One region of the Pediococcus acidilactici genome, then DNA from elsewhere that is predicted to be linked to it. Evidence: predicted binding sites of a transcription regulator. Region 1 holds the regulator's gene; each other region holds the start of a gene.
What was found. Region 1 encodes HrcA, which represses chaperone genes, less so after heat shock. Its sites were predicted from a motif close to TTAGCACTCNNNNNNNNNGAGTGCTAA; they were not measured.
Positions count from the first base shown of each region.

Region 1 (7,999 bases):
TGATCAAATTGTGCCCGTGTCAAAGTCTTTTCCAAATGCAATGGACCAGCTTCGCCAGCGGAAATAAATGGTAAGCTGATTTGTGCTTCGCTAACCCCAGACAAATCTTTCTTAGCTTTTTCAGCAGCGTCCTTCAAACGTTGAAGAGCCATCTTATCTTTAGAAAGGTCAATGCCGTTTTCTTCCTTGAAGCCTTCAACTAACCAATCAATAATCTTTTGGTCAAAGTCATCCCCACCGAGGTGAGTGTCACCATTTGTTGAAAGTACTTGGAAAACACCGTCGCCGAGTTCAAGGATCGAAACATCAAAAGTACCACCACCAAGGTCGTATACCAAGATCTTTTCATCCTTGTCACTCTTATCTAAACCGTAAGCTAACGCAGAAGCAGTTGGTTCGTTGATGATTCGTTTAACTTCCAAACCAGCAATCTTACCAGCATCTTTTGTTGCTTGCCGTTGAGAGTCATCGAAGTAAGCTGGAACCGTGATAACGGCTTGATCAACTTCTTCACCAAGGTAGTCTTCCGCAAACTTCTTGATGTAGCTCAAAATCATTGCAGAAACTTCTTGTGGGGTGTATGACTTGCCGTCTACCGTTACTTTGTATCCAGCTTCCCCGATGTGACGCTTAATTGAAGAAATGGTGTTAGGGTTAGTAATTGCTTGCCGCTTTGCTACTTCACCTACTTGTGTTTCGCCATTTTTGAAAGCAACTACTGATGGAGTTGTCCGTGCCCCTTCTGGGTTAGTGATAATTTTAGGTTTGTCACCATCCATGACAGCAACTGCAGAGTTTGTAGTACCTAAGTCAATACCAATAATTTTATTACTTGCCATTGTCTAAAATCCCTCTTTCTCTATCTTTTATTGAGCAACAACAACCATCGCTGGCCGTAATACTCGATCCTTTAAAATATAACCCTTTTGAAATACCTTAACTACGGTATCCGCAGGATGGTCATCGTCTGCTGGAACGGTCTGAACCGCCTGGTGGAGGTTAGGATCAAACTTTTGACCATCTGCCTCGATTTCAGCGATATCATTTTCTTTAAGGGCTTTTAAGAGGTCCTTTTGAACCATCTCTACCCCCTTCAACAGTTGTTCTGAATGCTCAGCTTCCACTGTCAAAGCTCGTTCCAAGTTATCTAACGCAGGTAAAATTGCCTTTGCTAATTTTTGACCATCATATTTTAAAAGACTAGCTTGTTCCTTTTCGTTGCGACGGCGCATATTCACAATTTCAGCTTGCGCGCGGATATACTTGTCGGAAAGCTCATCACGTTCCGCCGTAATTTTTTCAATTTCCGCAGGATCTAAAGTAGTTTGCTTCGAATCTTTTGCGGAATCCTTTTGATTATTATTTTCGTCTTGGGACGTTGCTTTAGCTTGCTTGTCAGCGCCCTTACTTTCTTCTTCAACCTTTGCTTCGGTTGAAGCTGATTTTGCCTTTTCGTCTTCCTTTGCCAATTCAATCCTCCTAACTGTCATCAAGATGCTTATAGTATTGTAGCATTCGGTGTGATAATTGGTACCTAAACGTATTGATCAAGCCCAAGGTCTTCGAATACTGCATACTGGTTGGACCAAGAATGGCAATTAGTCCTTTACCACGGCTCCCCACATCGTAAGTTGCCGTAATTAAACTAAAATCCTTTAGCAACGCGTTACTTAACTCGTCGCCAATTTTCACATCCAAGTCACTCCGCTTATTACCTAGCAGTCCGTCAATTTGCTCATTTTCATTAAACAGCGTTAGTAACCCCCGAAGTGAATTTACATCCACATTCTTCGAAAAGTTTAAAACGTTTAATTTGCCACCCACGAAATAGCGGTCACGAGTTGAACGGGTAACGATGTCTTGGAAAACGTCCAAAACTCCTGCGTCACTCTGCAAGTATTTTTCCACTACCTGCGGAATGTCCGTCCGCAAATGGTAATATACCTGGCTCAACGTTTTGCCTACCAACCGGTCGTTCATGATGCGAACTACCCGTTCTAAGGTTTCACCATTCATCTCGTGTGGAATACTGAACTGTTGGCTAGTAACGTCGCCATTACTAGAAACTAAAATCAGCATCACCTGGTTGCCGCCTAACGGAACCATTCGGAAACCGTCTAACGTGGCTCCCTTTTGCTCCGGCTTAAGCGTTAAAGCTGTATAATGCGTTAAATTGGAAAGCATTTCTGCTGAAGTTCGAACAATGTCGTCAACCTCTTGGAAATGAGTTGCTAGTCCCCTTTGAATCTGTAGTGCTTCCGTCTGATCGACTTCTTCTGGGCGAAGCAAGTGATCAACATAATAACGATACCCCATTAGCGATGGGACCCGACCTGAAGAAGAATGGGTCTTTTCAATTAAACCCAGGTCCTCTAATTTAGCCATATCGTTGCGAATCGTGGCCGAACTAACTTTAATCGGCAGATTGTTCATCACCGTCTTGGAACCAATCGGTTTACCATTTTCCGTATATTCTTGAACAATTTCCTCTAAAATCAATAATTCACGATCAGTCAACATGAAAATCACCTCTTTTAGCACTTAGAAAGTCGGAGTGCTAAGAACAACTATTAAGATACCAGAGGTTTGTAGAAATGTCAACTTTAGTCAAGCTTGGTCAGACAACTTTAACGCTTCTTAAAAAATGCACGCGTATCTGCTTCATCCTGGTGCAATTGCGCAATTAACGCGTCCACCGAAGCAAACTTAACTTCTCCCCGTAAGCGGTGGTGCCATTTAACCCGGACCGTCTCACCATAAATTTCTTGATTGAAATCTAAAATGTTAATTTCCGTAGTTACGGGGCGACCGTCCCCAAAGACAACGTTGCGTCCTACCGAGGCCATCCCCTGGTACCATTTATCGGCAATCTTAATTTCCACAACGTAAATGCCAATCCCAGGAGTGATTTGATTAGGATTGCTAACAATGTTCGCGGTAGGAAATCCGAGGGTCCTTCCCCGCGCTTCGCCGTGGACTACTAAACCATTAGTTTCAAAGGGGTACCCTAAATATCGGTTAGCTTCGTCAATCTCCCCGTCGGCAACGGCGTTTCGAATGGCGGTCGATCCAATTTTTTGCCCTTGTGCAATGATTTTAGGTACTTTAACTACTTCAAAACGGTGTTGCGCAATTTCTGGCAACGTATCCATATTAGCCGTGGCAACTGGCCCAAAAGTATAATCAAAACCGGCCACCACCACTTCAGCATTTAATCCGACCATGTATTGGTCAACAAATTCTTGCGGGGTTAAACTACCAAATGCGGAAGTAAAGTTAACTACGTAAAGAATATCCACTCCCGCCGCTTCCATTAACTCTGCTTTCCGAGATACAGAAGTTAGGTAGCTTAACGCGCTAAACCGGTGCTGCGGCTTGGGGAAAACTACCGAAGCGTGGTGATCAAAAGTCATTGCCGCCAACGCTAAGCCCTTAGCGTTCGCAATCTCACGAGCCTTTTGAATTACGGCTTGGTGACCACGATGCATGCCATCAAAAAATCCTAAAGCAAGCACCACCTTTTCTTCGGGAATCATTTTTTTATCATACGGATGATGTATCTTAATTATTTGCATTTATCTCACCAACAACATTTTTTCTGGGCGGTATACTTGACGAGATTCGTCGTATTGGTACAGCGCCTGAATTTTACCTTTATACTTAACGGCAACAACCGGTTCGGTAAGCGCGCGCTTCAAAAAGCCCCCGTTTTGAACTAATTGCCACTCTGAATCAGTAATTTCAATTGCTTCAAACTTTGCTAAAGCATGGTCAATCGGATGTAGCACATCGCTTTCGACCCGGTCTTCGTCACGAGCCTGCTCAAGTTCTGCCAAAGTAACGCACTCTTTTAGTTCAAACCCTCCGCTACTTGTCCGAGTTAAATCGGACATTACGGCTGGCAACCCAAATTGCCGACCAAAATCGACTGCTAAGGTCCTAACGTAAGTTCCCTTACCACACTGCACCTCAAAATAAATAGTTTGTTCTCCCTTTTCCTCGTCGAACTCCGTAGGGCGAATTTGTTTAAACTGGTACACTTGGATTTTTCTTTTAGGCCGCTCCACCGTTTCTCCGGCACGAGCATACTCATATAACTTGCGCCCATTAACCTTCACAGCAGAATACATTGGTGGAATTTGAGTTAATTCCCCGGTCATTTGCTTTAAGGCTGCATCAATTTGAGCGTCCGTTAGTGGTTTACTTAAGGGTTGCCGTTCCACCACTTCTCCATCCAGATCCTCAGTGGTGGTCGCCAAGCCTAACGTAATTGATCCTTGATAAGTTTTACCAAAGCGCATTAAGTAATCTACCACTTTTGTAGCGCGGCCTACGCAAACCGGTAAAACCCCATCCACACTAGGATCTAGGGTACCGCTATGGCCGACCTTCTTGGTTCTTAAAATTCCACGCACCTTAGCAACCACGTCGTGACTAGTCATTCCGCGTTCCTTATTAATTGGAATAATTCCATCCATCAAAATAAACCTCACATTTCTCGTGCAAATTTGCTCTTCTTAAGTATTTTACAGTAGATACCGTGGAATACAAAATGTTCATCCCAATCAGTATCTCCCACTAACTTAAAAAGAGCAACCATTCGACCTGGAATGGTTCCCATAAGCTGCTTACTTGCTGGAAACGTTCCTGTCCATGATTGCTCTTTTAACTTAGTCACGATTAAGTTTATTAATCAGCTGATCAATTTTTTCACCGTACTGTACAGAATGATCTCTTTCAAAAATCAATTCTGGTGTTTTATAAATTGATAACCGACTACCTAGTTCTTTGCGGATCAACCCCGACGCCTTTTCGAGACCTTTACGGGTCTTTTCGTCGTCAGAAGCTTTATCCGATAAGATGCTGTAATAAATTTTTGCTTGTTGTAAGTCACCGGTAACGTCCACGCCCGTGATCGTAACTCCCTGCACGCGAGGGTCACGAACTCGGCGACGTAAAATGTCACTGACTTCTTTTTCAATTTCTTGTGACAAACGATCTGCACGATATTGTCGAGCCATCTTCAAATCCCCCTTACTATTCGACTGGGACTTCCTTCATCCGGTATGCTTCAATTACATCACCGACTTTAATGTCGTTGTACTTTTCGATTGTTAGACCAAGATCAAATCCGCGCTTAACTTCCTTAACATCGTCCTTGAAGCGCCGGAGACTGCCTAACTTACCATCGTAAATGACCACGCCATCCCGAATCAAGCGTACGCCGGCATCCCGGGTGATAAATCCTTCGGTTACGTATCCACCAGCAATGGTTCCAATCCGAGAAACTTTGTAAGTTTCCCGAACTTCAACTTGTCCGATTACTTCTTCTTCGTAAACTGGTTCAAGCATTCCCTTCATTGCGGATTCAACTTCTTCGATTGCCTTGTAAATAACTTGGTGTAACCGAATCTCAACGTCTTCAGAGTCAGCCATTTGCTTAGCTTGTGCCGTTGGCCGCACGTTGAATCCGATAATGATTGCGTTACTTGCGGCAGCTAAAGTGACGTCACTTTCGTTAATTGCTCCCACGGCCTTATGAATAATGTTAACCCGGACGCCTTCAACATCAATTTTTTGTAAACTATCTGCTAAGGCTTCTACCGAACCTTGAACGTCAGCTTTAATAATGATGTCAACCTTCTTCATTTCACCTTCCTTAAGTGAATCGAAGAGGTTATCTAAAGTAACGTGGTTGTTACGTTTGCGTTCTTCCATTTGAGCACGTTTTGCCCGTTCTTCACCGGCTGCCCGTGCTGATTTTTCGTCATCGAAGACTACGAAACGGTCACCAGCTTCGGGAACGTCGTTTAGTCCTGTAATTTCAACTGGGGTTGATGGAGTAGCTTCCTTAACCCGCCGACCATGTTCGTTAGTCATTGTCCGAACCCGACCAAACGTGTTTCCAATTACAACTGGATCACCCACGTGCATAGTTCCTTGTTGTACTAAAACAGTCGCAATTGAACCTTTACCAGGGTCCAATTGAGCTTCAATTACGGAACCAGCCGCATTTTGTTCAGGGTTAGCTTTTAGTTCTAAGACTTCAGCTTGTAACAAGATCATGTCGAGTAATTCGTCTAAGTTCTTACCAAACTTAGCTGAAATTTCAACAAAGATCGTGTCGCCACCCCATGATTCAGGAATCAAACCATATTCCGTGAGTTGTTCCATTACGTGGTTAGGATTTGCACCTGGCTTATCGATCTTATTAACCGCAACGATGATTGGCACTTCTGCAGCCTTAGCATGGTTAATCGCTTCGATAGTTTGTGGCATTACCCCATCATCTGCAGCGACAACTAAGATGGTGATATCAGTCACGTCAGCACCCCGCGCACGCATTTCAGTGAAGGCCGCGTGTCCTGGAGTATCTAAGAAGGTGATTAGCTTATCGTCATGCTTAAGTTGATAAGCACCGATTCCTTGAGTAATCCCACCAGCTTCGCCTTCTGTAATGTGACTATGACGAAGTTTATCTAGTAAAGTAGTTTTACCATGGTCAACGTGTCCCATGATGGTAACTACTGGCGGACGATTTTCAAGATGATCCGTGTTCTTTTGTTCATCTTCAAACATCTTGTCGATATCTGAAATATCAACTTCCACTTTTTCTTGTGCTTCGATTCCGTAATCGGCCGCTAATAGTTCAACCGTGTCATTATCAAGTGATTGATTTTGGTTAACCATTACACCCATCATGAATAACTTCTTGATGATTTCAGCTGGTTCACGGTGAATCTTTTTAGCAATTTCTGCAACGTTGATGCCTTCGCTATATTCAAGTACCTTTGGCAACGGCTTTTCTTTACGAGCCGTAACGACCTTCTTTTGGCTTTCTTTCAAACGGCCGTCGCGTTTTGCCTTACGGTTTTTCTTCTTGTTTTTACGGTTTTCTTTGTTGAAAGGACGGTTGTTGCCCCGGTTATTGTTAAACCGATTGCCGTTCTTAGAACCGTAGTTTTTGTTATTGTTTGTCCGTTCTTTGCTTGCTTCAGGTGCAGCCACTGCTTCCGCAACCACCGGCCGCTTGTTAGTTTGCGGGGTAGTGTTAGAGTGGTTTTGATTTAAACGCTTATGTTCTTGTGAACGTTCAGCATTATTTCTTACGTGCTTTTTATGAGCAGGTTGGGGCTTTTCATGAGCAATTTCACGATTTGCTTGAGCTGCCATTCGTGCTGCTTCCGCAACTGATGCCCGAATCGCCTTTTGCTTGTCTTGGCGTTCGCTTTGTTCACGCTTTGGCCGATTTTGACCGTTATTTTGGTTTCGATTACGGTTTTGGTTATGATTGCGGTTATCCCGTGTTCGGTTATTACTTTGCCGCTTTTCTTCTTTTGTATGATCTGTATTTTTGTTATCGTTAGTGTTTGATTTCAATCTTTGAATACCCTTCGCACCATTTTTATTTGGTTGGCCGCTCTTTTTCACAACGGTCTTACCAGTTTTACTAGAGCGGAACTTCGGTGTCCGCTTTTCTGCCGGTTTTTCGGAGCCAGCATTTTTCTTAAAAGCTTCCCGAAGGTGCTTTTCTGAATCGGCATCGAGTGTTGACATGTGATTCTTGATGTCAAGACCATCTGCTTGAGCCTTTTCAATAATTTCTTTACTCGAAACGTTGATTTCTTTGGCTAATTCATAAATTCTTTTTTTGCCCATCGTTTCACGCTCCTATTCATTTAATCTCTTGAGGAACCCTTCTGCGAAACCCTTATTGGTGGTTGCCACTACCGAGCGCGATTGTCCAATTGCTGCTGAAATTTCTGCTTTTGAGCCAGCAACGACTACCGGGATTTCATAAAAATGGCATTTATCAATAATTCTCTTCCTACTGGATTCTCCAATGTCTTCTGCCAAAAGTACTAGCCTGGCTTTTTTGCTTCTAATTAAATTCAAGACCAATTCTTGCCCCGTCGTCAAGTTTCCCGACCGGCGCATTAGCCCTAAATATTGTTGAACTGCGGGTTTCATTACTTATCCCCAAACAATTCTTTACGGG
Region 1 is NZ_CP066046.1:810,973-818,971, forward strand. Features, by position in the region: gene dnaK (molecular chaperone DnaK) at 1-839, opposite strand, end outside; gene grpE (nucleotide exchange factor GrpE) at 867-1,490, opposite strand; gene hrcA (heat-inducible transcriptional repressor HrcA) at 1,480-2,520, opposite strand; gene ribF (riboflavin biosynthesis protein RibF) at 2,628-3,575, opposite strand; gene truB (tRNA pseudouridine(55) synthase TruB) at 3,576-4,478, opposite strand; gene rbfA (30S ribosome-binding factor RbfA) at 4,671-5,021, opposite strand; gene infB (translation initiation factor IF-2) at 5,038-7,659, opposite strand; gene I6H64_RS04000 (L7Ae/L30e/S12e/Gadd45 family ribosomal protein) at 7,672-7,971, opposite strand; gene rnpM (RNase P modulator RnpM) at 7,971-7,999, opposite strand, start outside.

Region 2 (7,999 bases), 130 kb from region 1:
ATCCTAATTTACCTGATTTTCAGAAAAGGGTTCAATCCCTGTATCCTGTTTCTTATGCTATTCGGATGAGTCAAAAGAAAGGCTGGGATATCCCTAACTTTAAGCTATATACGGTGTACCCACTCCAAGGATACTGGGGAATTCAAGACCAATATTTAAATGCTCCGGTAATGAAAAAAGAACACTTTAAATACATTATCAGCATTAAACAACCAAGTTTTGTAACTGACGAGATTGCCAAAGAAGCTCTAGAACGTGCTAAACCTAAGATTGATGCTTCCCTGTTTGATCAAATTTATTTCGAGCATCGTCCAGCACAACTGGTCGCCCAAATCGTACACGTTGGCTCATTTGATACTGAACCCGAAAGTTTTCAAAAATTAGAGCAATTTATTGATGAAGCTGGTTATCAACGTAGTGAAAAAGAACATACGGAAATCTATATGAGCGATTTCCGCCGGGTTGAGGAAGCTAAGCGCAAAACTATTTTACGGGTGGCTATTCAGGAGAAACAGTAATTAGTTAAGGTGATGGTTTGCTTGTTGGCTCTGTGAATATTGTCAAGTATGCCCAATTTTTTCAAGTAAGGTATCTATTTTTTCGAATGAAAAGACCTTGAGGATTTTGTTTCAATCTTTAAGGTCTTTTTTGTTTTTTAGCTAAAACACTAGATATCCATTCTTAACCACCAAATTTTGTGTAAACACAAAGCTTTGTAACCATTCTTTATGTTTCCCACCGCTTAAACCAACTAATCCCACCCGCCAAAAATAATAAGCTAGTGACTAGGCTGGCTACTATTCCAATTACCCCTGTTTGTTCTGCTAAACCGATAACCTGGTTCCTAAAATTTTCGTCTACCGAATTAACTACAAATACATTTGTAATCTCAGACAACCGATAAGCATACGTCCAAGGAATTAAATACCAAATTTTCTCACCAAGATTGGTTGTTCCAATAAGGGTTGACAATAAAAAGCCGAAAATGCTCACGCTAATTGAAATTCCTAAATTCCATTTAAAACTTATCCAGATTTGTAAGGCAACCACTGGCAGAGTTCCAATCACTCCAAAAGCCACTCCCATAAGTAATATTCTTAGCGGAATCGCATTTGCTAGCCCCAAAGTACCTAACCAAAAGATCCCCGTAGATAACAGAATACTAACTAAAAAGCATAAACATAAAAAGATATACTTCGTTAAAAAGATTTTCTTCCTGGAAATTTGGTTAGCGAATAAAGCGGAAAATTGTTTTATTTCAGCTTCTTTATGGATATCTAGTCCTACCAAAACACCTATAAATAACGGCATAATCAAAGATAGCCATATATTGAACCATGTGTTAATAAGATTTATTCGTACAATCCCTTTATGCGTCCAAATATAAAGTATCGTAAAAAACGCAAGCAAAATCGGAAATGCGATAACCATCCACCGAATGCCAGTCCTTTTAATTTTAAGCCACTCTGCACTAATGAAATTCATTTGAGGATACTCTCCTTTTTAAAAATCGCGGCACTTCCAAAAGTAAGCACTACAAATAATCCTACCGCTAGTGAAACACCAACCGGGACCACTGAAGCATTTAGAAGTGCATCTCCAGCCATCAGTTTTGTTCCGTTCGGGTGTACTCCAATCAAGGGACTCAATACTCGAATACCCCAGGTCCAAGGGTCAAAAAGCCAAAAACTTCTGGCTGCAAAATACATCCCGCTAAAAGCACCCATAATAGCTACAGAAAAATTCAATAAGTGTCCCCATAAGTAATCTAATATTAGATGCAACGGTAACAAGGGAAGTAAACATACCCAACAAAACAAATCATCCCAAACTAAATCCACAATTGGAATGGGACCGCCCACAAGCATTATTCCAATTATCGTAAGACCAATCGCCAAACAAAGGTTAGGAATTATCATATAGATTGCAAAAACAATAATCTTATTAATCCATAATTTTTGAGGAACAATATTATGAATTAATTGCGCTTCAAAATTCCTCCCCTCATTTTCTGTATTAATAATCATCATTGCTAATAATGCAATACTGATTGGCAAAAACACTGCTGGCCACCAATTAAAAATAAGTCCGAATAGCTTATCCCAAGTAAAGGTGTTGTTATGTGCCGCGATTGCCTCTTTCGCGTTAGCCGATATTATGGCAATCATTATTGTTAGGATCAATGGCAGAATTGGAATTAGAAAAAACAGCTTTTTCAGAAAAGTCCGCCTATACTTTAATATTTCGACCGCAATACTATTCATAACGTTCACCCTTAGTTAACACAATCTTAGTAAAGAAATCTTCCAAGCTTTCTTTTTGATCTGGTACGCCTTCAAACAACAATTTTCCCCTATTAATGATGCCAATTCGGTCGATTACTTGAGCTACTTCAGATAAAATATGGCTAGAAAGAATCACCGTAATCCCTTGTTTAGGGAAACCTGCGATTAAGTCTCGCAGTTCTTTAACCCCGAAAGGGTCTAACCCGTTGGTTGGTTCGTCTAAAATAAGCAATTTCGGGTTATTCAGCAAAGCCAGTGCAATTCCTAATCGCTGTTTCATTCCCATTGAGAACTTACCCGCCGTCTTTTTGCCAGTCTTTTTTAGATCAACTATTTCTAAGACTTCACTAATTCTGCTAACAGGTATGTTCAATAATTTAGCGTGGACTAATAAATTTTCCTCGGCAGTTAAATTATTATATAAAGCGGGCCCTTCAATCAGCGCACCGATGTTATCTAGATCTTTTCTAGATATCGGATGTCCATCAAAGATAATATTCCCTTCGGTAGGCGCTAGTAGCTGAACAATCATTTTTAATAACGTAGATTTGCCCGCTCCGTTAGGTCCTATCAGACCATATACCGTATTCCTTTTAATGTGCAGTGAGATATCATTATCAGCTAATTCATTTTTGAATTTTTTTGATAAATGACGAGTTTCTAAGATTAAATCTTCCAAACGTAATCCCTCCCTGGATGCCATTGTTTATGGCATTTGTTCCAACCATTGATAAATAACTAAATCGCAATCGTTGCCTTTCATTCCTTAGATCTTCCTTTATAGAAATCGCTTTCAAAAATACGGCTGTCCACGGCATCTAATCACTCGATCGATAAGGATTGAAAGGTTCTATTTTATGTAAAATGCAGGAAGTAACATTAACTTTCACGCATTTTAATTAACTTAATGCATCCGATTGAATTCAAAACTTTTTTAGGTAAAATGGGGACCATCGTCATCCTGCATTTCGCGAAACTTACATTTCAAATCTACTAATAAACTTTCAACTTTTGATTTCACCTAAAGGATAGCACTCGATTACCTCTTAAAATGCATTCTGAATATTCTTTAAAGTTTCTTAGCTTTACCATTTCACCTAACTACTAACACGCGCAGCTAAATGATTAGCCATCCCTAATCTCATTGGTTAGCATCTAAAATTGCCCCTCCCTGAATTTTAAAAAAACAAAAAAGGAAACCACTTCGTCGTTAAACGAAATGATTTCCTTAATAGCCACTACTTACTAATAGCGTGACTTTTTAATGTGCAAAACGCTAAAATCAAACTATTTGGCTTCGATGACGATTTGATCATCAACCAAATCAGCTTTCAAGTTCTTCACATCTAAATGATCAAGATAGAAATCAGTAACCTTGTCCCGAATTTGTTGTTCGATCACTCTTCTTAGTGGACGAGCGCCCATTGCTTCATCGTAACCTTGTTCCATTAACCAATCCTTGGCTGGTTTAGTTACTTCCAAAGTCAAATCTTTCTTCGCCAATGTCTTTTGAACATCCGCAATCATTAGATCAACGATTTGACTTAAGTCTTTCTTAGTTAAGTGTGAGAATTCTACGATGCCGTTGAACCGGTTTAAGAATTCAGGCCGGAAGAATGGCGCAAGTCGATCCATTAGGGATTGATCCTTAGCATCGTCGCCAGTTAATTTTTCGTTACCGAATCCAGCGTTTGACGTTGCAATGATAATTGTGTTCTTGAAGTTGATTACGTTTCCTTGACCGTCCGTTAAACGTCCGTCGTCCATTACTTGAAGTAAAAGTGTTAGGACTTGGGGATCCGCTTTTTCAATTTCATCTAATAGCACAATTGAATATGGGTTCCGCCGTACACGTTCGGTTAGGGTATTTGAGTTATCATCGTATCCTACATAACCAGCTGACGTACCAATTAATTTGGAAACCGCCGTCCGGTCCGAATATTCACTCATGTCCAACCGAATAATCGCATTCTTATTGCCAAACATATCTAAAGCCAACTGTTTAGCTAATTCAGTTTTACCAACCCCGGTCGGGCCGACGAATAGGAAGCTGCCAATTGGTTGTTCACCTTCGGAGAATCCAGCCCGGTTCCGCCGAATTGCCCGAGCAACCATTTCTACCGCTTCGTCTTGACCGATGACCTTGCTCTTCAAACGACTATCTAAATCTTTTAGCCGTTCAATATCGTTAGCACCCATGTCAGAAACTGGAATTCCGGTTAACCGTTCTACCGATTGAGCAACGTCGTCAACCGTTGCAACGACTTCTTCTTTCTTATCTGCATTCTTAATTTGCTTGTTGGTCTCTTCAATCCGTTGCTTTAGGTCAGCGGCACGTTTGAAGTCTTCTTCTTTAACAGCCTGTTCCTTTTCTTTTTCAAGCTTATTGAGCTTTTCTTTTAAGGTTGCTTGATCACTTTCAGGCTGACGAGCTGCCAAGTGGGCGGCGGTCATATCGATTAAGTCAATCGCCTTATCTGGTAGAGTTCTTTGTGGAATGTACTGAACCGAATAATCCACCGCTGCCTTCAAAACATCATCGGGGAGTTTTACGTGATGATGTTTTTCGTATAAATCCTTAACACCTTGCAAAATTTTAAACGTATCTTCCGCGCTTGGTTCATTGACCACCACGTCGTTAAACCGCCGAGCTAGCGCTGCATTTTTCAAAATTGTATTACGGTATTCGTCTTGGGTAGTTGCCCCAATGACGGTTAATTCACCACGGGACAATGCTGGCTTAATAATATCTGCCATCCCTTTGCCACCATCTTCGCCGCCGGTTGAACCCGCGCCAATAATTTGGTGAATTTCGTCAAAGAATAGGATAATATTTCCAGCTGCCTTAACTTCTTTGACTAAGTCTTTGATGTTTTCTTCAAACGACCCCCGATATTGGGTTCCTGCTTCTAGAGAGGATAAATCGATTGAATAAATTTCTTTGCCTTGAATAGCTTCCGGAACGTTACCATTTACAATTGCTTGTGCTAAACCTTCGACAATTGCAGTTTTACCGACTCCGGCGTCCCCAACTAAAATAGGGTTATTCTTTGTTCTCCGGCTCAAAATTTCCGCCGTTTCTTGAATTTCATTTTCACGTCCAATAACTGGATCTAGCAGACCATCGCGGGCTTGTTCAGTCAAGTTAGTTCCTAACTTCTCCAAAATACCACCCTTTTTAAGGGCCTGTTGTCCGTCCTTGGATACTTCGATTGTTTTTGCATTTTCTGGTAGTTTACCAGTTGCTCGATATTGAGCAAACTCATCTGGTGTTAACGACTGCCCATTGACCAAGTAACGAGCGGAATCCGAGTTAGGATTTCCCATCCGTTTGAATACTTGATTAAAAATATCATCCATATCATTGTTGAAAAAAGGATCATTTCCGTAAAAATTGGCCATGTAACAACACCTCCGTTAATTAAATGAAGTAAAAATCGTGTTGCAATATTAATTAGAAGCACTCTTTTCACCTACAACTATAGTATACATCCTTCTTAGCACTCTGTTAAGCAAAGTGCTAACTCGATTACCCTGTATAATATTTATGGGTGTGAAATACCATATTAGCGCGATTTCCCGGCTTTAAAAGTTTTCCGTAAGGATTAAATATTGCGCCTTAGCATCTAAATTTAAACATTCAGGATCTTAAATTTCACTTCCGTACAGCAAGTCGAAACCCATTGGCAAATTTAGAAATATCTCCAACCTGCCACTAACTTTTACAATCGATAGCCATTAAAAATTTGGCTCGGAAATAAAAAAGGAAACCACTCGCCACTAGACGAAATGATTTCCTTTTAGTTATTGAATATTTTTAGCAACTTACTCATGCAGCTGTTTTAAAGCTGCTTTAGGGACGTCCTTTTTAGCAACCTTTTCCCAAGAAATCACTTGGTGCCGCTTGGTGTTATATCCAACCTTTAAATATGCATGTAGTTTTAAGGGCCGTTCTAGCCCGCCTCTAAACTTAGCCATTACTTTTTGGCCATTTTGATCATAGATCGGTTGATGATACATGTAATCCACGACTTGGCTGCCCGAGTCATCTTTTTCAACAATTTTGGTTCCCTGATTAGTGATTTGAGTGTAATAATTTTCGGTACCGTAGTTGGACTTATACCAGAAATAAGCACCCCCGAAAATGAATAAAAATATTGCAACAATGATACCGCTAGCTATAACTCGTTTACGCATAAACTATTCTCCCATTCTAAAAAAAGGCTAACAAGAGTCCAAGTAAAATCCATCCTAACACAATCGCAATGGTTGTTTTCTTATAAATCACTAACAAAGCGATATATTCACGAATTAGCGCGCTCGGTAAAAAGTAAAATGAAGTTGGTGAACCCACACCGTTTGCATTTAATCCCGCCTTACGAGCATAAATTGCACTGCGCAATACATGATAGTTGTTAGTAGCAAAAATAACCTTAGGCATTCCTGACTTTTTCCAATCCTTTTCAATCTTTTGCTTTGAAAATTTCATATTTTGTAAAGTAGTGGTGGATTGGTCTTCTAAAATGATTTTATCTTCGGGAACATGCTGACTTTTAAGGTATTTCGCCATGGCATAGGCTTCTGAAACGGGTTCATCAGGTCCCTGCCCGCCACTAACTACAAACTTAGGGTTTCCAGCCTGTTTCCAAAAGTATTCTAACGCTTTGTCTAGTCGCCCTTTTAAGAGCGGAGTTACGGTTTCTGACCTTATTCCAGCGCCTAACGTAATAATATAATCGACTTTTTCTCTTATAGGAATTATTTGATACAGAAAAGAATAGAACAAATAACAACTAAAGATAAACGTAAAAGTTACGTCGATTCCTATAAAAACGAACAAGATGCCTGTTAACCGCCCCAAGTACTGGTTGGCAAGTAAAATAGCCGCACCCGCACCCAATACAAGTAATAGGTTAACTCCAAAAATTAGCGACAATTTAGCCGTCAAACTTTTGCCTTCGCGCGTTTGCATGACGTAGGTATTAATAATTAAACTAAAACCGACCAGTAACGGAACCACGATAATCCCTAATAGTAAAAACACCGCAAGACTAATGATTCCAATCCTAGAATCCCCAGCTAGATAAGCGGCAATTCCTAAAGTCGCTAGTAAAGTTAAATTAATACAGCTTCCCGCAAAAAAGATTCCTGCAATAAAATTACGCCGATCTTTATATAGGTAAATGCTAGAAACTAAAATAGTAAGAAATAAAAAAAGGTAAGTAAGCATTGCAACCTCCGCGAATTATTTAATAAATACGAAGCAACCATTAAAACTTTTGGTAAATTGCTATTGACTACACGTTATTATATCAACTAGTGGAGGTTCTTACCTCTAAAAAGGCTTGAACAAATCTGCTAAAATCTTTCTCGCCGTTAACTTTTCTGCACATTGCAGCCATAAGTCATCCCAAGGCCACACGCTTATTAACTGGCTTTTAATTTTAAATGTCATACTCATTAAAAACGGAACGTTAAATAGTTACACCGCAGTTTAGTTTCAAAAAAGGTATTGTAATAAATTATTGATTACCACCAAAATGCCAACGCTTAATAAACCAAGGGCTACGATATGTTGGACTTTACTGCGCTTCTTTTGGTTACCCAGCAGGACAACTCCTATTAAATACAACAAATCCCCCCAAATAATAAAAATAAGGTTGCCCGTTTGAATAGTTTCAGAACTCATCTTTGAACCCAAAAACGAGATTGGC
Region 2 is NZ_CP066046.1:683,480-691,478, reverse strand. Features, by position in the region: gene I6H64_RS03455 (GyrI-like domain-containing protein) at 1-518, shown strand, start outside; gene I6H64_RS03450 (lantibiotic immunity ABC transporter MutG family permease subunit) at 727-1,485, opposite strand; gene I6H64_RS03445 (lantibiotic immunity ABC transporter MutE/EpiE family permease subunit) at 1,482-2,264, opposite strand; gene I6H64_RS03440 (lantibiotic protection ABC transporter ATP-binding subunit) at 2,257-2,988, opposite strand; gene I6H64_RS03435 (ATP-dependent Clp protease ATP-binding subunit) at 3,573-5,687, opposite strand; gene I6H64_RS03430 (YxeA family protein) at 6,111-6,482, opposite strand; gene I6H64_RS03425 (YdcF family protein) at 6,499-7,515, opposite strand; gene I6H64_RS03420 (hypothetical protein) at 7,786-7,974, opposite strand.
Region 2: the regulator HrcA is predicted to act here: its motif matches at 5,783-5,809, upstream of I6H64_RS03435 (ATP-dependent Clp protease ATP-binding subunit).

Region 3 (7,999 bases), 550 kb from region 1:
CCCTAATGGAATCGGTAGACCAAGAATTGCTAGCAATCACCATTGATTACCAAAATAACGATCAGTTAACCTACTACCTCGAACAACACCAAATTACCCAGGTGAATCACGAGTATACCACTCAGGTAATCACCACCGTAGCCGTCGACCAAGACCAAGTGGCCGATTTAAAGGCAGAACTAACCGGACTTTTTAGTGGCAACGTTAGCTTTAAAGATGGCGGACAACAACGCGTTCAAGTTCCGTACCAACCTCAGTAATTATTTAACAAAAAAGCATCACGCCTTACATAGTATCTCCAAAATCTAACTTTTAGGGATTACTACATCAGTCGTGATGCTTTTTTTGTTGGTGACGTTCACTACGCGAACGCACCCGATCTTTTAAAGTATCTTCTTCTTTAAATTCATTGCTAGCAGTTTTAGAAGTAGTGGTCCGAACTAATCGTTTAATCCAGCTCAGCATCGGGGTCCGATTTTCCCCTACTAGCCCGATTGCTTCCACAAACAACTCAATTCCCACTAAAATTCCGATTGTTAACAATACCGAGCCCCACAATGTAGAAAGCGGGTAGAGCAACGCGATAAAGGAAAAAATCATTGAAATACCATAAATTACCAACACGGTTTGTCGATGCGTCAATCCCATTTGCATCAAACGGTGGTGCAAATGGCGCTTATCAGCGTGCGCAATTGATTGTTTATTTAGCAGTCGTCTCAAAATGGCGTAAATTGTGTCGGTTAACGGCACTCCTAAAATCATTACCGGGATTAAGACGGAAATGAAGGTGGCGTTTTTCAATCCTGAAAGCGAAAAGACCGCAATCATAAATCCAATAAATAACGCCCCGGTATCCCCCAAATAAATGCGGGCCGGGAAGAAATTATATGGCAAAAAGCCCACTTCTGCAGCCACTAACGTAAAAATCATAATTACAATGTAAATATTAGTGGATGGTAAAAAGAACAATCCGGTAAACCCGGTCGTAAATAGCGCAATGATGGTGACCCCGGTAGCCAACCCGTCTAGACCGTCCAATAGGTTAATCGCGTTAGTAATCGCGGCAATCCAAATTAGGGTAATTGGTAACGAAAACCATCCCAAATGGACAATCCCAATAAACGGTAAAGTCAAGGTCGTCATTTGCACTTCCGCAAACCAATACACCGCTAAAGCCGCGAGCAAGATTCCAATCATTTTCTGCGAAGGTTTTAATTCAAAAATATCATCAATAATTCCGGTTAACATAATTATACATTCGCCGAAGAAGATTCCGTAAAATTGCGGGTTAGGAATTTGATTTCTTAGTAAGAAAAAAAGTGAGAAATTAAATGCCAAGAAGATTGCTAACCCGCCCATCGTCGGCATCGGCACTTTATTAACCCGCCGAGCGTTCGGCTTATCAACCGCTCCAATTTTAAAAGCAATTCTTCGGACAAATGGTGTTAAAATCGCCGAAATGATCATGGTTGCAAATAAACTGACAACTATTTCAAATCGCATAATTTGTCCTCTTTTATGTTCATAATAAGCTCATTATACCGAAATTTGCATGCCTTATACAGTAACTTCACCGAAAACTCACATAATTTAACGATAATTTTCATTTTAAAACGACAACGTTTCCACAGAAAAATAACATCTATTCACTTCAACGAAGTTTTTCCCGGAGTCTTTGCACAAAAAACGGGTTAAGGAAACTCACTTCCTTAACCCGTTTACTTTTATTTCAAATGATAATTATACGTGGAAACAATAATGTTTTCGCGTGAATTTAGTGCCGCCCGCAAACGTAAACCAGTTTGGTTATGCAAAATGTTTTGCCATGGCTTGCGCGGAACGAATTGCGGAACCAATACCGTCGTGGTGTAATTCCGTTCTGCCGCCCGTTTAGCAATTACGTCACAGAACCGAAGCGTCGGATTGGTAATCGAACGGTACGACGAGTGAATGTCGATAAACCGTACGTCCGGATATTCCGCTTTAAATTCCATCGCCGTCTTATGCTCTTTTTCTGGGTTAGCATCAAACGAAACGTGCATGGCGATTACGTAGTCCCCGATTGACCGAGCGTAGTTGATCGCACCAGAAGTTACTTGGGTAACGTTGCTAACCAACACAATTACGGTTGAACCGTCATAGTCGTGCAAGTTAACCTTGCCCTTTTCCACAACCCGCAGTTGGTCAGCGACTTCGTCATAGTGCTTACGAATCTTGTAGAACATCCGCAATAACAGTGGCATAACCACGAAGTATGGCCAAACGTTGCTAAAGTGTAGGAATAGCAAGCAAACTACTAAGACTGCCGATAGTAACGCTCCTAGTAAGTTAGCAGAAGCATTTATCCACCAATGAGCGCCGCCTTCTCGTTTCCAATGCACGATCATTCCGGATTGTGACAACGTGAACGGTACGAAAACCCCAATAGCATAAAGCGGGATTAAGAGACCGGTTTGTCCACCGAAAATCAAAATCAGCACGATTGCGCCCGCGGCTAACGAAATGATTCCGTTAGAGTAGCCGAGTCGGTCGCCCCGATCCATGTAAGCATGGGGCATGAACTTATCCTTGGCCAAATTGTAGGCCAACATTGGAAAGGCCGAGAACCCGGTGTTTGCGGCTACCGCCAAAATCAACGCGGTTGACAATTGTAGGATATAGTAGAAAATCCCGTGGCCGAAGACCGTAACCCCGATTTGGGAAAGCACGGTTTGCGAACTCATCGGCGTAATTCCGCTGTAGTAAGCTAAGAACGTGATTCCCGCGAAGAACGAAGCCAAAATCAACGACATGATTGCCAAAGTAGCTGCCGCATTTTTCCGCCGCGGTTTCTTGAAATTAGGCACCGCGTTACTAATCGCTTCTACCCCAGTTAGGGAAGATGATCCAGAAGATAACGCCCGCATGAAGAGCACGAAGGTCATTCCCGGCACGGTCGAGCCAATTGCTGCCGCCGCATGATAAGTAACTTGTCCGGTAACGATGTTATATAACCCTACAATAATCATTATCGAGATTACCACTACGAACAGGTAAACCGGGATGGTAAGGAAACTTGCCGATTCCCGCAACCCTCGCAAGTTCAGGGCCATAATTCCGAGCACAATCAGCACCGCGATGGCCACGTGATACTTCTGTAACGCCGGGATTGCCGAGGTAATCGCTTCGGTTCCGGAAGTCACACTTACGGCCACCGTCAGCATGTAATCAACTAACAGCGACCCCCCGGCGACTAGCCCGGCCGAAGTCCCCCAGTTCTTGCTAGCAACTACGTAAGCACCGCCTCCCGAAGGATACGCCTTAATAATCTGACGATATGACACCGTAATTGCAAATAATAGCACTAACACGATTGCTGCGATCGGGATTGAATACCAAGTTGCCGCAGCTGATAAAACAATTAAAACCGAAAGAATTTCTTCGGTACCATATGCGATAGATGATAAAGCATCTGAAGATAGCAGAGCGAGCGCCTTAAATTTCGTTAACGCTTGGCCACTTTCGTCTAACGTCTTCAGTGGTTTACCAATTAAAATACGTTTCAAATACGAAAACATTTTTTACTCTCCGTTTTTAAAAATATGCAAGTGAAATTCTACTCCAAAACCAGTAAATTAGCTAGCATATTTTTGGATTCTCACTCATATACTGATAATAACAGAATTTAGGCAAATAAAACAAAATTCCTGATTAACTTTTAAAGAGATTTTGCGATAACCCTTTACCCCGGCATTTGGACACAAAAAAAGACGCGCAATGCGCGTCTTTTCCTGGATTATTCAGTTGCCTTCAGTGATTAATTGCGGGGATGGTTTACCATTTTCGGTAAGCATCTCCATCAGTCACGAAAGTTTGATTACATCATTCCGCCCATACCTGGGTTTGGAGCTGCTGGAGCTGCCGGCTTTTCTTCTGGTAAGTCAGCAACTACTGCTTCCGTTGTTAATAACAATGCGGATACACTAGCAGCGTTTTGAAGTGCTGAACGAGTAACCTTAGTTGGGTCAACGATACCAGCTTCAATCATATCAACCCATTCGTCAGTTGCAGCGTTGTAACCAACACCATCTTTTTGTGTCTTAAGTTTTGTAACGATGACGGAACCTTCTTCACCAGCGTTTTCAGCAATTTGGCGAACTGGTTCTTCAAGAGCACGACGAACGATGTTGATACCTGTTAATTCGTCGCCTTCTGCGTCAAGGTCTTCTAAGGAAGCAATCACGTTAACAAGTGCTGTACCACCACCAGGAACGAATCCTTCTTCAACAGCAGCACGAGTAGCGTTCAAAGCATCTTCGATACGGTACTTCTTTTCCTTCAATTCGGTTTCAGTAGCAGCACCAACCCGGATAACTGCAACCCCACCAGCTAACTTAGCAAGACGTTCTTGAAGTTTTTCCTTGTCAAAGTCAGAAGTTGTTTCACTGATTTGTTGCTTGATCATTGCAACCCGTTCAGCGATTTGTTCTTGGCTACCAGAACCTTCAACGATGGTTGTGTCGTCCTTAGTAACCGTAACCTTGTTTGCTTGACCTAATTGTTCGATTGTAACGTCCTTCAAGTTCAAGCCAAGATCGTCAGTGATAACTGTACCACCAGTTAAGATGGCAATATCTTCAAGTTGTTCCTTACGACGGTCACCAAAACCAGGTGCCTTAACAGCAACCACGTTGAAAGTACCACGCATCTTGTTCAATACCAAGGTTGGCAATGCTTCACCAGTGATGTCATCAGCAATGATCAAAAGTGAACGGCTTTGTTCAACCACTGATTGAAGTAATGGCAAGATGTCTTGAATGTTAGCAATCTTCTTGTCAGTAATTAAGATGTATGGGTTGTCGAGGTTAGCTTCCATCTTGTCGTTGTCAGTAACCATGTATTGTGACATGTAACCACGATCGAATTGCATACCTTCAACAACGTCGAGGGTTGTGTCAACTCCACGAGATTCTTCAATAGTGATAACTCCGTCGTTACCAACCTTTTCCATTGCATCCGCAATCAACTTACCAACTTCTGGGTTAGCAGAAGAAATTGAAGCGATTTGTGCGATGTCATCCTTTGTCTTTACTTCGTGTGACATGTTGTGCAATGCGGCAACTGCTTTTTCAGTAGCCTTTTCAATACCACGACGAATCCCAACTGGGTTAGCACCAGCAGTAACGTTCTTCATACCTTCGTTAACAATTGCTTGGGTAAGTACTGTCGCAGTTGTAGTACCGTCACCAGCAATGTCGTTTGTCTTAGAAGCAACTTCGGATACTAACTTAGCACCCATGTTTTCAAAGTGATCTTCTAATTCAATTGACTTAGCGATTGTTACACCATCGTTAGTGATTGTTGGTGAACCGTATGATTGTTCCAAAACAACGTTACGTCCCTTTGGTCCAATAGTCGACTTAACGGTATCTGCTAATTTGTCGACCCCTTTTAGCATCTTTGTGCGTGCATCTTCTGAAAACTTAATTTCTTTAGCCATGATCAACACTCCTTTAAATTAATTATTCAACAACTGCAACTAAGTCCTTTTCATGGACAACTAAATATTTTTGATCTTCGTATGTTACTTCTGTTCCTGCATATTTATCGTAAACTACTGTGTCGCCTACTTTAACGTTCATTGGTAACGTCTTTCCGTCATCTAAAACGCGACCGTTACCTACAGCGACAACTTTACCGGTTTGGGACTTTTCTTTAGCATTACTTGCCAGAACGATGCCTCCGACAGTTTGTTCTTCTTCGTCTTTAGCTTCTAAAATAACGCGATCTCCTAAAGGTTTTAACACGTGAATCCCTCCAAATTTCTGATAATTAAATGCATGATTTATTTAGCACTCGTTACACCTAAGTGCTAACTACACTGATAACTATATCATGTTTTTAATAGAATGCAAGTGTTTTTGACCAATATTAACCAATCAAATATAACAACCGTTCAAATATGCTATACTTACAGGAAATAAAGGAGTGTCATGATGAAAATTAGTAAAAGTTCTTTATTAACTTTAATCACTTATTTAGCAATTTTCTTGCTACCGAGCGTTATCAACCTTTTCGTTCGGTTGGGTGCATCATTTATTTGGGTGGAAACTATCGATTACCTAGTCGGAGCTGCCCTGCTGGTGGTTATTAACCTGAAAAATAGTGAAATCAACCAAATTGAAACTCGGCGAATCCCCTTCTTCCGAGCAATTGCGTGGGGGATCATCGGGACCGCGTTAGTGATCGTGCTCCAGTTTGTGGTTAGCTACGTCACTTTTATTCTGGGGCAAAACCCCGCTTCCGCCAATACGGCTACGTTAGTTACCCTAGCGAAAATCAACCCGTTTTTTGTGTTGGCAATCACCGTTGGGGCGCCCATTATGGAAGAGTTAGTTTTTCGGAAAGTTTTGTTTGGCAATTTAAGCACTCTATTTGGGATGCGCTCGAACTTAGGTTTGACGATCATGGCGATCATTTCCAGCTTAGCGTTCGCCTTTATGCATAACGACAGCCACATCTTTTTATACGCCGCGATTGGGCTGCTATTTTGCTGGCTGTACCATAAAACGGGACGCATCCAAACTTCAATGATTGCGCACATTTTGATGAACGGCCTGGTGGTATTGCCGCTAGTGATGTAGGAAATTTAAGACGGTCTGACTGGATTGGGATTCGGTTGGGCTGTTTTTTATTACTAAAAACAACAAGCTACTTAAAAGATGTCACGCTTAATCAAGTAGTTTGTTGTTTTGCTAGAGGAAATTTAAGGATTGCAATATCAAAATAAATAATCGTATCTATTTTTGATTATCCTTAGGGATTTGGCATCCTTTTGAAACTCTTTTGATTACAATGAGATTCTTTAAATGACTTTTTATAACCGTTTCATAAAGGTATAAAAAGTGATAAAAAATGTGGGACATTTCCAAAATACCTCTGCGGTTCCAATAAAAAAGAGGTAGTACCGACTAAAAATAGACAAAATAAAACCGTTCGATTGATTTCGAGCGGTTTTATTTTGCAAATCATCTAATTTCTGTACAACATGTTCAACTGTTTTTCCATTGAGCAGGCTAGAGATCTTATCAATCTAAAGGACAGAGAATCGAGGTCTTCGTTAGAAAACGTCAATTTCACCATCCTACTTTAGTAAATTTATTAGCGACAATATCAGAGCAACGATACTGATAGTCAAAGTTAAATATTGTAGCTTTCCTATGTTTTTCATTTTAATGCCTCCATTTTAAAATTGATGAACAGAAGAAAGGCGTATCGCCTCTTTTACCTATTTTTTAAGCATTGTGATGAGTTGTACAATAGCTGTAATCGTCTGAATGATTAGTGTCACTATTGTCATTTGCTTATTGCGATACCTTTTTTATTCTTCATCATCCAATTTTTATCACTTTCTTAACTTTATGCATTTACTATATCAATATAATTGGTATACTTTTACAAACTGAAAACCACCCGATCGTTTCGGGCGGATTTTATTTCCAACCACCACTAAAACATCGTCTTCGAGTAATGATGCTAAACCTATAAATTCATTTGGACCTTAGTAGTTTATCATCCTCCATGACTAGTAGTTTCATCAAAAATAGACAAAACAAAAAAATGTTCGATTATTTTTGAGCAGCTCTGTTTTACAAAAATATTTAATTCTTTTGCGACAAGTTACTATATCTTTTCCTAGGGAAGTGGAGATAGCTTTAAGATGCTTAAACGATAAGTTATCCAAGTCCTTATTAATTCCCCTTGTCATTATTGGCTAGGTAATATTATTATCTTTAGCAATCCTATAAGAATCTAGGTGCTTCTTTATTAAACTCACGATACACACCTACTTAAATAGATTTAAAATAGATAACACGATTGAAATTAACAGCAATACAATAACTATGTTAACTGCTTTTTCTCTTTTCATTTTTTTATTCCTCCGTTATAAAATATATATAGAGAGCGGCAAAAAAGATCTACGTCTCTTAATCCTATTTCTTAAAACTGTACCCGAGCC
Region 3 is NZ_CP066046.1:1,361,807-1,369,805, forward strand. Features, by position in the region: gene I6H64_RS06835 (YigZ family protein) at 1-260, shown strand, start outside; gene I6H64_RS06840 (glycosyltransferase family 4 protein) at 328-1,503, opposite strand; gene I6H64_RS06845 (APC family permease) at 1,725-3,557, opposite strand; gene groL (chaperonin GroEL) at 3,857-5,479, opposite strand; gene groES (co-chaperone GroES) at 5,502-5,786, opposite strand; gene I6H64_RS06860 (CPBP family intramembrane glutamic endopeptidase) at 5,976-6,623, shown strand.
Region 3: the regulator HrcA is predicted to act here: its motif matches at 5,829-5,855, upstream of groES (co-chaperone GroES).